DNA from 3 places in the Kluyvera chengduensis genome. Region 3 is predicted to be linked to each of the others. Evidence: predicted binding sites of a transcription regulator. Region 3 holds the regulator's gene; each other region holds the start of a gene.
What was found. Region 3 encodes Fur, which represses iron uptake genes when iron is present. Its sites were predicted from a motif close to ATAATAATGAGAACNACTATCAA; they were not measured.
Positions count from the first base shown of each region.

Region 1: a site for Fur is predicted at 1,626-1,648, ahead of zupT (zinc transporter ZupT). Genes of this name have one in related genera too.
Region 2: a site for Fur is predicted at 1,236-1,258, ahead of ACH1XZ_RS07480 (TonB-dependent siderophore receptor). Genes of this name have one in related genera too.

Region 1 covers NZ_JBIQOI010000004.1:100,384-103,667, forward strand. The annotation lists gene ACH1XZ_RS13070 (glutathionylspermidine synthase family protein) at 1-667, shown strand, start outside; gene ygiD (4,5-DOPA-extradiol-dioxygenase) at 671-1,459, opposite strand; gene zupT (zinc transporter ZupT) at 1,655-2,428, shown strand; gene ribB (3,4-dihydroxy-2-butanone-4-phosphate synthase) at 2,493-3,146, opposite strand; FMN riboswitch at 3,254-3,284, opposite strand, start outside.
Region 2 covers NZ_JBIQOI010000002.1:381,359-384,642, reverse strand. The annotation lists gene ycgR (flagellar brake protein YcgR) at 1-616, opposite strand, end outside; gene ACH1XZ_RS07485 (GlsB/YeaQ/YmgE family stress response membrane protein) at 886-1,140, shown strand; gene ACH1XZ_RS07480 (TonB-dependent siderophore receptor) at 1,288-3,284, shown strand, end outside.
Region 3 covers NZ_JBIQOI010000002.1:992,918-996,201, reverse strand. The annotation lists gene chiP (chitoporin ChiP) at 1-1,379, shown strand, start outside; gene ACH1XZ_RS10315 (ChiQ/YbfN family lipoprotein) at 1,429-1,764, shown strand; gene fur (ferric iron uptake transcriptional regulator) at 1,882-2,334, opposite strand; gene fldA (flavodoxin FldA) at 2,631-3,161, opposite strand.

The sequences.
Region 1 (3,284 bases), on a different contig from region 3:
GCGCGAACAGCACGGCTTCCAGCTACTGCATCTGACCTGCTGTCAGGATACCGTGGAAGATCGCGGTACCGTGCAATACCTGCAAGACTGTGCCGCTGAAGCCGGTGTGGCAACCGAGTTTCTCTATATTGATGAGATCGGTCTGGGCGAGAAAGGTCAGTTTACCGATCTTCAGGATCAGGTTATCAGCAACCTGTTCAAGCTCTATCCATGGGAATACATGCTACGCGAGATGTTCTCCACCAAGCTCGAAGACGCTGGCGTACGCTGGCTGGAACCGGCGTGGAAGAGCATCATCTCTAACAAAGCGCTGCTGCCGCTGCTGTGGGAGATGTTCCCGGATCACCCAAACCTGCTGCCGGCCTACTTTGCCGAAGACAACCATCCAGAGATGGACAAATTCGTGGTGAAGCCAATCTTCTCCCGCGAAGGCGCCAACATTTCGATAGTCGAGAATGGCAAAACCATCGAGCAGGTGGAAGGACCGTACGGCGAAGAAGGGATGATTGTGCAGCAGTTCCATCCGCTGCCGAAGTTTGGTGATAGCTACATGTTGATTGGCAGTTGGCTGATTAACGACGAACCGGCTGGGATCGGTATTCGTGAGGACAGAGCGCTGATCACTCAGGATCTGTCACGCTTCTATCCCCACATTTTCGTTGAGTAATCGCTAGCCGATTAATACCGACAGCATACTCAGGGAGCCCATTTCGATACCGTCTACCGGGATCGTGATGGGCTCTTCTCCATCCCAGGCCCCCAGAACATAAAGCAGCGGCAGGAAGTGATCCGCCGTTGGGTTCGACAATGAACCGCCTTCATGCGCCAGATAGTTCACCAGCGGATGCTGTTCTACCGGTCCTTTCCAGTCCAGGTTTGCCTTCACATAGTCATTGAACGACGTGGCCCACGGGTATGGCGTTGAATCACCGTGCCATTTCGCGGTGCGCAGGTTGTGCACGACGTTGCCGCTCGCCACCAGCATAATGCCTTCATCGCGCAGGCTCGCCAGCTTACGACCCATTTCAAAGTGCCACGCCGCCGGTTTCGTGCTGTCGATACTCAGCTGCACCATCGGGATATCCGCATTCGGGTACATCTTGATCAGCACACCCCAGGAGCCGTGGTCAAAACCCCAGGCTTCTTTATCCAATGCCACCGGAACAGGAGCCAGAAGCTCTACCAGCTTCTGCGCCAGCGCCGGGGAGCCCGGAGCCGGATAATGGGTATCGTAAAGCGCCTGCGGAAAACCGCCGAAGTCGTGGATCGTTTTCGGGGTTTCCATCGCCGTCACGCCCGTGCCGCGGGTAAACCAGTGCGCGGACACCACCACGATCGCTTTCGGACGCGGTAAGGTTTCGCCCAGGTGCTGCCAGGTACGGGTATAGAGGTTATCTTCCAGTACGTTCATCGGGCTGCCGTGACCTAAAAACAGTGCTGGCATTCGGCTACGAGACATGATGTTATCCTTCCAGAGGGAATAATTGAATAACACCACATTAACCTGTTTTGAGTGAGGATAAACTCAGATAAGCGTGATGATGATCTTCAGAAAATTTGAATGTAAGGATGAAGTAAAGAATAGCGTCGCCTCTCGCCTTGAACGACGATTTTCAATATCATGAATGATAATCATTATCATAAGGAGTAAGCGATGTCGGTACCGCTGATTCTGACATTACTGGCAGGAGCTGCCACCTTCATTGGTGCAATACTTGGGGTTATCGGACAAAAACCGTCCAACCGGGTACTCGCCTTTTCACTCGGCTTTGCCGCCGGCATTATGCTGCTTATCTCCTTAATGGAGATGCTGCCCGCCGCGCTCGACGCCCCCGGAATGTCGCCAGTGTTGGGCTACGGGATGTTTGTCGTGGGCCTGATTGGCTATTTTGCCCTCGATCACGTGTTGCCGCATGCGCATCCGCAGGACCTGATGCAGAAAAACACCCAGCCGCTGCCGCGCAACATTCGCCGCACTGCCGTGCTGTTAACTCTCGGCATCAGTCTGCATAACTTCCCGGAAGGCATCGCCACCTTCGTCACCGCCAGCAACAACCTTGAGCTGGGCTTTGGCATTGCGCTTGCCGTGGCGCTGCACAATATTCCTGAAGGGCTGGCGGTTGCCGGGCCGGTCTATGCCGCCACGGGCTCAAAGCGTAAAGCGGTATTCTGGGCGGGGATTTCCGGCATGGCTGAAATACTCGGCGGCGTGCTGGCGTGGGCGATTCTCGGCAGCATGGTGTCACCGGTGCTGATGGCCTCGATTATGGCGGCGGTCGCCGGGATTATGGTCGCCCTTTCGGTGGATGAACTCATGCCGCTGGCCAAAGAGATAGACCCTAACAACAACCCGAGCTACGGCGTATTGTGCGGGATGTCGGTGATGGGAATGAGCCTGGTAATTCTGCAATCAATGGGCATTGGCTGACGACAGGCAATAAAAAAGCCCGGTGCGTCTCGCAAACCGGGCTTCATCACACAGGCCGCTAAAATTAGCTGGCTTTACGTTCGTGTTCACGACGGTAGGCCACCAGATCTTCGATGGTCACCAGCGCCATGTTATGTTTCTTCGCAAACTCGATGCACTCTGGCGCACGCGCCATCGTGCCGTCGTCGTTGGTCAGTTCACACAGTACGCCCGCCGGTTTGAAGCCTGCCAGCGTTACCAGATCGATAGTCGCTTCGGTATGACCGCCACGGGTCAGTACGCCACCCGCCTGCGCGCGCAGTGGGAAAACGTGGCCAGGACGGTTCAGATCGGAAGGTTTCGCGTTGTCGGCAATCGCCGCACGAACGGTGGTCAGACGGTCAGCGGCAGAAACGCCGGTGGTCACGCCGTGAGCCGCTTCGATAGTGACGGTAAAGCCGGTGCCGTAGGCGCTGGTGTTGTTTTCTACCATCATTGGCAGATCCAGCTGTTTACGACGTTCGTCGGTGAGACACAGACAAACGATGCCGCTACCGTGACGGATAGTCAGCGCCATTTGTTCAACGGTCATGTTTTCGGCGGCAAAGATCATGTCGCCTTCGTTCTCACGATCTTCGTCGTCCAGCACCATCGCACCGCGACCTTCGCGCAGAGCAATAAGCGCGTTTTCAACGCGTTCGAACGGAGTACCAAAAGAGGAAAGTAGCGTCTGATTCATGGTAAAAAAACCTCATTAATATTATGGTTACCAGAATCAGGGCAGTCTTAGGAGTGCCGATATGACGGCAAATGGATAACGCGAGCGGGTGCTTAACCCAACTGAATCGTTACTCTCTCCCATCCGGACTCTAACCGT
Region 2 (3,284 bases), 610 kb from region 3:
TGACGATGGTTTCGTTCTTGCTATCCACCACTTTGCGCTCGCTTATTCCCAACAGCTGCGCATCAAAGCGAAAGCGCCCCCACTGCGCCATATCCAGCTCAATCTCTTTAAGTTGCATACCCGGCACTAATCCCTCCGGCGCTGGCGCATCCAGCAGTGCGCCCATACCGCCGAGCGAAAGATCGTACAGACGGAAGCGCAGCGTGCTTTTATCCGGCAGCGTGGCTTTACCAAAATAGGGCGGATGCAGCGGGGCGGGAATGCGGAAAAACTCCCGACGCTGAATAAACCAGACCGCCGCAGGCGTAGGCATCACGAAGGCAGGCAGGTTCTGATAATCTTCGACCGCCATGGCTGGCACCGTGAATTCAATTTTGGCACCGTTAGTTTCGGCAACGATGGTGATATTTTTTGCCGTTCTGGCCGCAATGTTATCTTCTTCCCGGCTGCCAAAATCAATCACCAGCCGCTGCTGGCTGGCATCAAGAATACGGCTAATAAACTGTCGGGACGACCAGCTGACGCGCAGCGCGGCGTTAGCCTGCTGAAGATCGCGCAGAATACTCAATACGGCTAATGGGTTTTGCTTTAGGAACTGTGTGTTGTGCTCACTCACGTGGAATGGCTCCTGAATGGCAGAGGCTTAATTATCTATCGGCGTAGCAATCTATAACTTCAGCGCCCAAATGAAAATATTTAACATCTTCGCAGCTTTAGGCTGACGTAAGCACTTAAGACAGTGCTTACGTCAATATTCGTATTTATCCGTATAAAATATCATCGCCATTCCAGGTTTTTTAAGAACAATTACCTATACTTGAAGTATTAGCGGCGCAGAATGTCGGCGCTTTTATGGCTGTTTAATGGAACTGAAGAGGTGGGAAAATGGGTATTATTACCTGGATTATTTTTGGTCTGATTGCCGGTGTTATTGCCAAACTGATTATGCCGGGGCGTGATGGGGGTGGATTCATCCTCACCTGCATCCTGGGGATAGTTGGTGCGGTTGTGGGCGGCTGGTTAGCAACCACGTTTGGCCTCGGCGGCAGCGTCACCGGTTTTAACCTGCACAGCTTCCTGGTCGCCGTAGTGGGTGCCATCGTTGTGCTGGTGGTTTTCCGCCTGATTCGCCGCGAATAATGTCTCGCAACGGCCCCGTAAGGGGCCGTTCTTCGTTTTATCCCCCGCGTTTTTCCACTTTTCGTCGTTGCCTGCATTTTTATGTTGAACTAAAAACACAAATGATAATAATTATCGTTCTTTGTGCGTTTTGGGTTCACTTATAAAATGAAAAAAACCGTTTTTCGTCGTTGTACGCTTTCAGGGATGATTGCCGTTGCGCTTTCCACATCGGCCTGGGCTGATAAAAATGAAACCACGATGATAGTTACCGGGTCAGGCGAGAGCGGTGAGCTCCCGGCCTGGACCAACAGCGCCACCAAATCCGCAGTGGCGGAGAGTAAAACGCCGCAGGTGATCAACACCATCAGTCAGCATGAAATCAGCGAACGCCATGCGACATCGGTGAATGAGATCCTGCGCTATGCGCCGGGCGTCTCGACCGAATCCCGCGGCAGTACCACCTATATGAGCGAATACAAAATCCGCGGTTTTACCGTTGATAATGAGTTCTACAATGGTCTGCAACTGCCTTATAACGTTACCGGCAATACTAAAGCGCGTATCGATCCATTGCTGATCGAGAGCGTCGATATTCTGAAAGGGCCCTCTTCCGTGCTGTATGGCAACGGCTCGCCGGGCGGGTTGGTTAACATTCAGGGCAAAAAACCGCAGACGACGCCGCGCACCGAAGTGGGTTTTAATACCGGCACCCGTAATCTGAAAGAGGGGTATCTCGATTCCACCGGGCGCATTGCCGACAGCGACTGGAGCTACCGCCTGCTGGGTAAAGCGACGGAAGGCGACGATCAGCCGCACACCACCCGCACCGAGGATTATCTGGTGGCACCGAGCGTCACCTGGCAACCGAGCGATAAAACCCGGCTGACGATTGATGCGCTGGCGCAAAACACCCCAAGCCTGACGCCGTCGAACCCGCTGCCGCTCTCTTATCTGCGCTCAAGCTATGCCGACAAGCGCGATTATGCCGGTGACAAATGGAACGGTTTTAAACAGCGCCAGTGGATGGTGGGTTATAGCTTCGAGCACGAATTTGATAGCGGCTGGGGCATTGCGCAGAAAGCGCGTTACTTTGATATCGATACCCACCAGAAGAGCATTTACTCCACGGGGAATACGGACAATCCCGTTTATGACTTAGACCGTTTTGCTTACACCACGGATGAAGACCTGCATAGCTTCAACATCGATAATCAGGTGACGCGCACCTTCGCCTTTGGTGAGTGGCAGCACCACCTGCTGGCCGGGTTTGATTACCAGAAGCTGAACTCGCATTACCACTATCGCTATGCGCCTGCGTCAACGACGCCGGGTATTGATATGCGCAACCCGGATTTCGGCCTGGTCAATGAAGACGCGCTGGGGTTGTATACGGAACAGAAAAACCGTCTCTCCTATAACCAGAAAGGGTACTACCTTCAGGATCAGGTTGAGTTTGGCGGTCTGAATCTTCTCGCCAGCCTGCGTTACGATGAGTACCAGTCTGCCACTACCGATTATCTTAAAGACGACCAGAAAACGTGGATTTCTCAGGACCGGGTAACGAAACGGCTCGGGGCGCTGTACGCCTTTGATAACGGTATTTCGCCGTTTATCAGCTATTCCGAAGGGTTTAAGCCGGTATCACCGGCGCGTAACCTGACGGCCGACCAGGTGAAACCGACCACCAGTAAACAAGTGGAGGGTGGTGTGAAGTACCTGCTGGCGGAATATGCCACCACCTTCACCGCCTCGGTATTTAACATTAAGCAGAAAAACGTGCTGAGCCTGGACCCGAGCTGGAACTACCATCAGACGGGGGAGATTGAATCAAACGGTGCGGAGCTGTCGGCCATTAGCCGACCAACCGATAACATCAATCTGATAGCCAACTACGCCTATACGCACGCCATTAATACCGAAGATGAAACCTATCAGGGTAAACGTCCGACGCAGGTTCCGGAAAACGCGTTTAACCTGTGGGGGGATTACACCTTCGATCAAAGTCTGGTGCGCGGGCTGACGGTGGGGGCCGGGGTGCGCTATACCGGGCCAATGGAAATTGCGCCGGATAACACCGCAGGCAAACTCGGTGGCACCACGCAGTACGATATGTCGCTCTCTTACGATATGTCGGCGGTGGACAGCAGCCTGGCAGGGCTGAT
Region 3 (3,284 bases):
CGCTGGCGCTGGCTATCGCCGGTGTAACAGCAATGTCAGGCTTTATGATGACTCCAGAAGCAAAAGCGGAAGGCTTCATCGACGATTCCACACTGACTGGCGGCATCTATTACTGGCAGCGTGAGCGTGACCGTAAAGATGTCACTGATAATGACAAATACAAAACCAACCTTTCTCACTCCACCTGGAACGCCAACCTCGACTTCCAGTCCGGCTATGCTGCCGATATGTTCGGTATTGATATTGCTGCGTTCACCGCGATTGAAATGGCGGAAAGTGCTGAAAGCGGTCACCCGAACGAAATTGCGTTCTCCTCTAAGAACAAAGGCTACAGCGAAGATTACAGCGGCGATAAGAGCGGTATCAGCCTGTACAAAGCGGCAGCTAAATTTAAATTAGGGCCAGCATGGGCTCGCGCAGGTTACATCCAGCCAACCGGTCAGACGCTGCTGGCGCCGCACTGGAGCTTCATGCCTGGTACTTATCAGGGTGCTGAAGCCGGGGCCAATTTCGACTACGGTGATGCTGGCGCGCTGAGCTTCTCCTATATGTGGACTAACAACTACAAGGCGCCTTGGCACCTTGAAATGGACAACTTCTATCAGAACGATCAGAAGACCAAAGTTGATTACCTGCACTCTATCGGTGCGAAATACGATTTCAAAAATGACCTGGTGCTGGAAGCCGCATTTGGTCAGGCAGAAGGCTATATCGATCAGTACTTCGCCAAAGGTAGCTACAAATTTGATATCCCTGGCGGCCCGCTGACCACCAGCTACCAGTTCTACGGCACCCGTGACAAGGTGAGCGATCATGGTGTTAACGATATCTATGACGGCACAGCATGGCTGCAGGCGTTAACCTTCGGCTACAAGCTGCAAGAAGTGTTCGACTTCCGCCTGGAAGGGACCTGGGTTAAAGCAGAAGGTCAGCAGGGTTACTTCCTGCAGCGTATGACGCCAACCTACGCCTCCTCTAACGGTCGTCTGGATATCTGGTGGGATAACCGCTCTGACTTCAACGCCAACGGCGAAAAAGCGGTCTTCTTCGGCACCATGTATGACCTGAAGAACTGGGATCTGCCGGGTTGGGCAGTGGGTGCTTCTTACGTTTATGCATGGGATGCTAAGCCAGCGAGCTGGCAGTTGAACCCGGATGCGTACTACGACAAGAACAACAAGATTAAAGAGTCTGCCTACAGCCTCGATGTGGCTTACACCGTACAGGATGGTCGTGCGAAGGGTACGCTGTTCAAACTGCACTTCACCCAGTACGACAACCACTCCGATATCCCAAGCTGGGGCGGTGGTTACGGCAACATCTTCCAGGATGAGCGTGACGTGAAATTCATGGTTATCGCACCATTCACCATTTTCTGATGCTAATGCGGCAGGGGGAGACCTCTGCCGCTGCTAAGAGGCTCATCGTATGAAAAAACTAATTATTGTTGCGCTGATGGCCGCCGGGTTAACCGCCTGTGCGCAATCTCCTGCGCCGAAGGAAGATAGCAAGCTGAAGGATGCCTACAGCGCCTGTATTAACACCGCAGAAGGCAATCCGGATAAAATTCAGGCCTGCCAGAGCGTACTGAACGTGCTGAAGCAAGAGAAAGCGCACGAGCAGTTCGCTAACCAGGAAAGCGTGCGCGTCATTGACTACCAGAAATGCATTAACGCCAGAAAAATGGGCAATGATGAAGCGGTAGCGAAAAACTGCGACAAGATCTGGCAAGAAATTCGCAGCAACAACACGCCACAGAAATAAGCTTACGCTGATAATAAAAAACCGCTGCACTTTTTTGCAGCGGTTTTTTTGTGGGCGCAGTAAACGCAGGGCATAAAAAAACCAGCGCATAGGCTGGCTTTTCGAGAGGCCGTACGCTTATTTTGCGACAGCGTCGTGCGCGTGTTCATCTTCACGGCAGTCGCCTTCAGCGCAGTGACCGTAGAGATAAAGACTGTGGTTAGTTAAGCGGATACCATGCTTCGACGCGATTTCACGCTGACGAGCTTCGATGGAATCATCGCTGAACTCGATCACTTTGCCGCAGTCGAGGCAAATCAGGTGATCGTGGTGATGCTGCTGGGTCAGTTCGAAAACGGATTTACCGCCTTCAAAGTTATGACGAGTCACGATGCCGGCGTCATCAAACTGGTTCAGTACGCGGTAAACCGTCGCTAAACCAATCTCTTCACCCATGTCGATCAGGCGTTTGTATAAGTCTTCCGCGCTGACATGGTGGTTATCGGGTTCCTGGAGGACTTCCAGAATCTTTAACCGTGGAAGTGTGACTTTCAGGCCAGCCTTCTTTAATGCGGTATTGTTGTCAGTCATGCGGAATCTGTCCTGTTGCTAAACGATCAACTTCCATCAGCGAAAGTATCACAGAGAATGCACCCGAATTAATGCGTCTCATTATAGAATGACCCTATTGAAATGAAAACAGCAAGAGCCGGGTAAACTAAGCTATCAAAAACGAGGCTTCACCGACAAAGTTACGATGAGACCGCGCTAAATCAGAAGATATTGTACAGGTATGCGCTAAAAAGTTAAAAAATTGTAGCTATTATTTTAATTGCTTTTACCTATTAATGAGGCGTAGTTTCATCACTAAGCCTCATTATTTTGCATCAGGCGTTTTTGATGTCTTCCAGGTGCAGCTCTTCTGCAACCTGCTTAACCCATTTTTCAACGCGTTCAGCGGTCAGCTCAGGCTGACGGTCTTCGTCGATGGCCAGACCCACGAAGTGGTTGTCATCGGCCAGGCCTTTAGACGCTTCGAAATGGTAACCAGCTGTTGGCCAGTGACCGACGATGGCCGCACCGCGTGGTTCAATGATGTCGCGAATGGTGCCCAGCGCATCACAGAAATATTCGGCGTAGTCTTCCTGGTCGCCGCAACCAAACAGCGCGACCAGCTTGCCGTTGAAGTCCACTTCTTCCAGCGTAGGGAAGAAGTCATCCCAATCGCACTGCGCTTCGCCGTAGTACCAGGTTGGGATACCCAGCAGCAGAATATCGAATGCTTCCAGATCTTCTTTGCTGCTCTTGGCAATGTCGTGAACGTCAGCGACATCTTTACCAAGCTGTTTTTGAATCATTTTTGCGATATTTTCGGTGTTCCCGGTATCGCTACCGAAAAAGATGCCAACGATTGCCATGAGTAAAATAACCTCTTGAAACTTAATGATATGGTGGTGGCTTATTGCCCACAGATAAGGGCAATCATAGCAGAACTGAGAAGCGTGCGGAAACCGCTATCGTGCCGTACTGCACACTCTGCT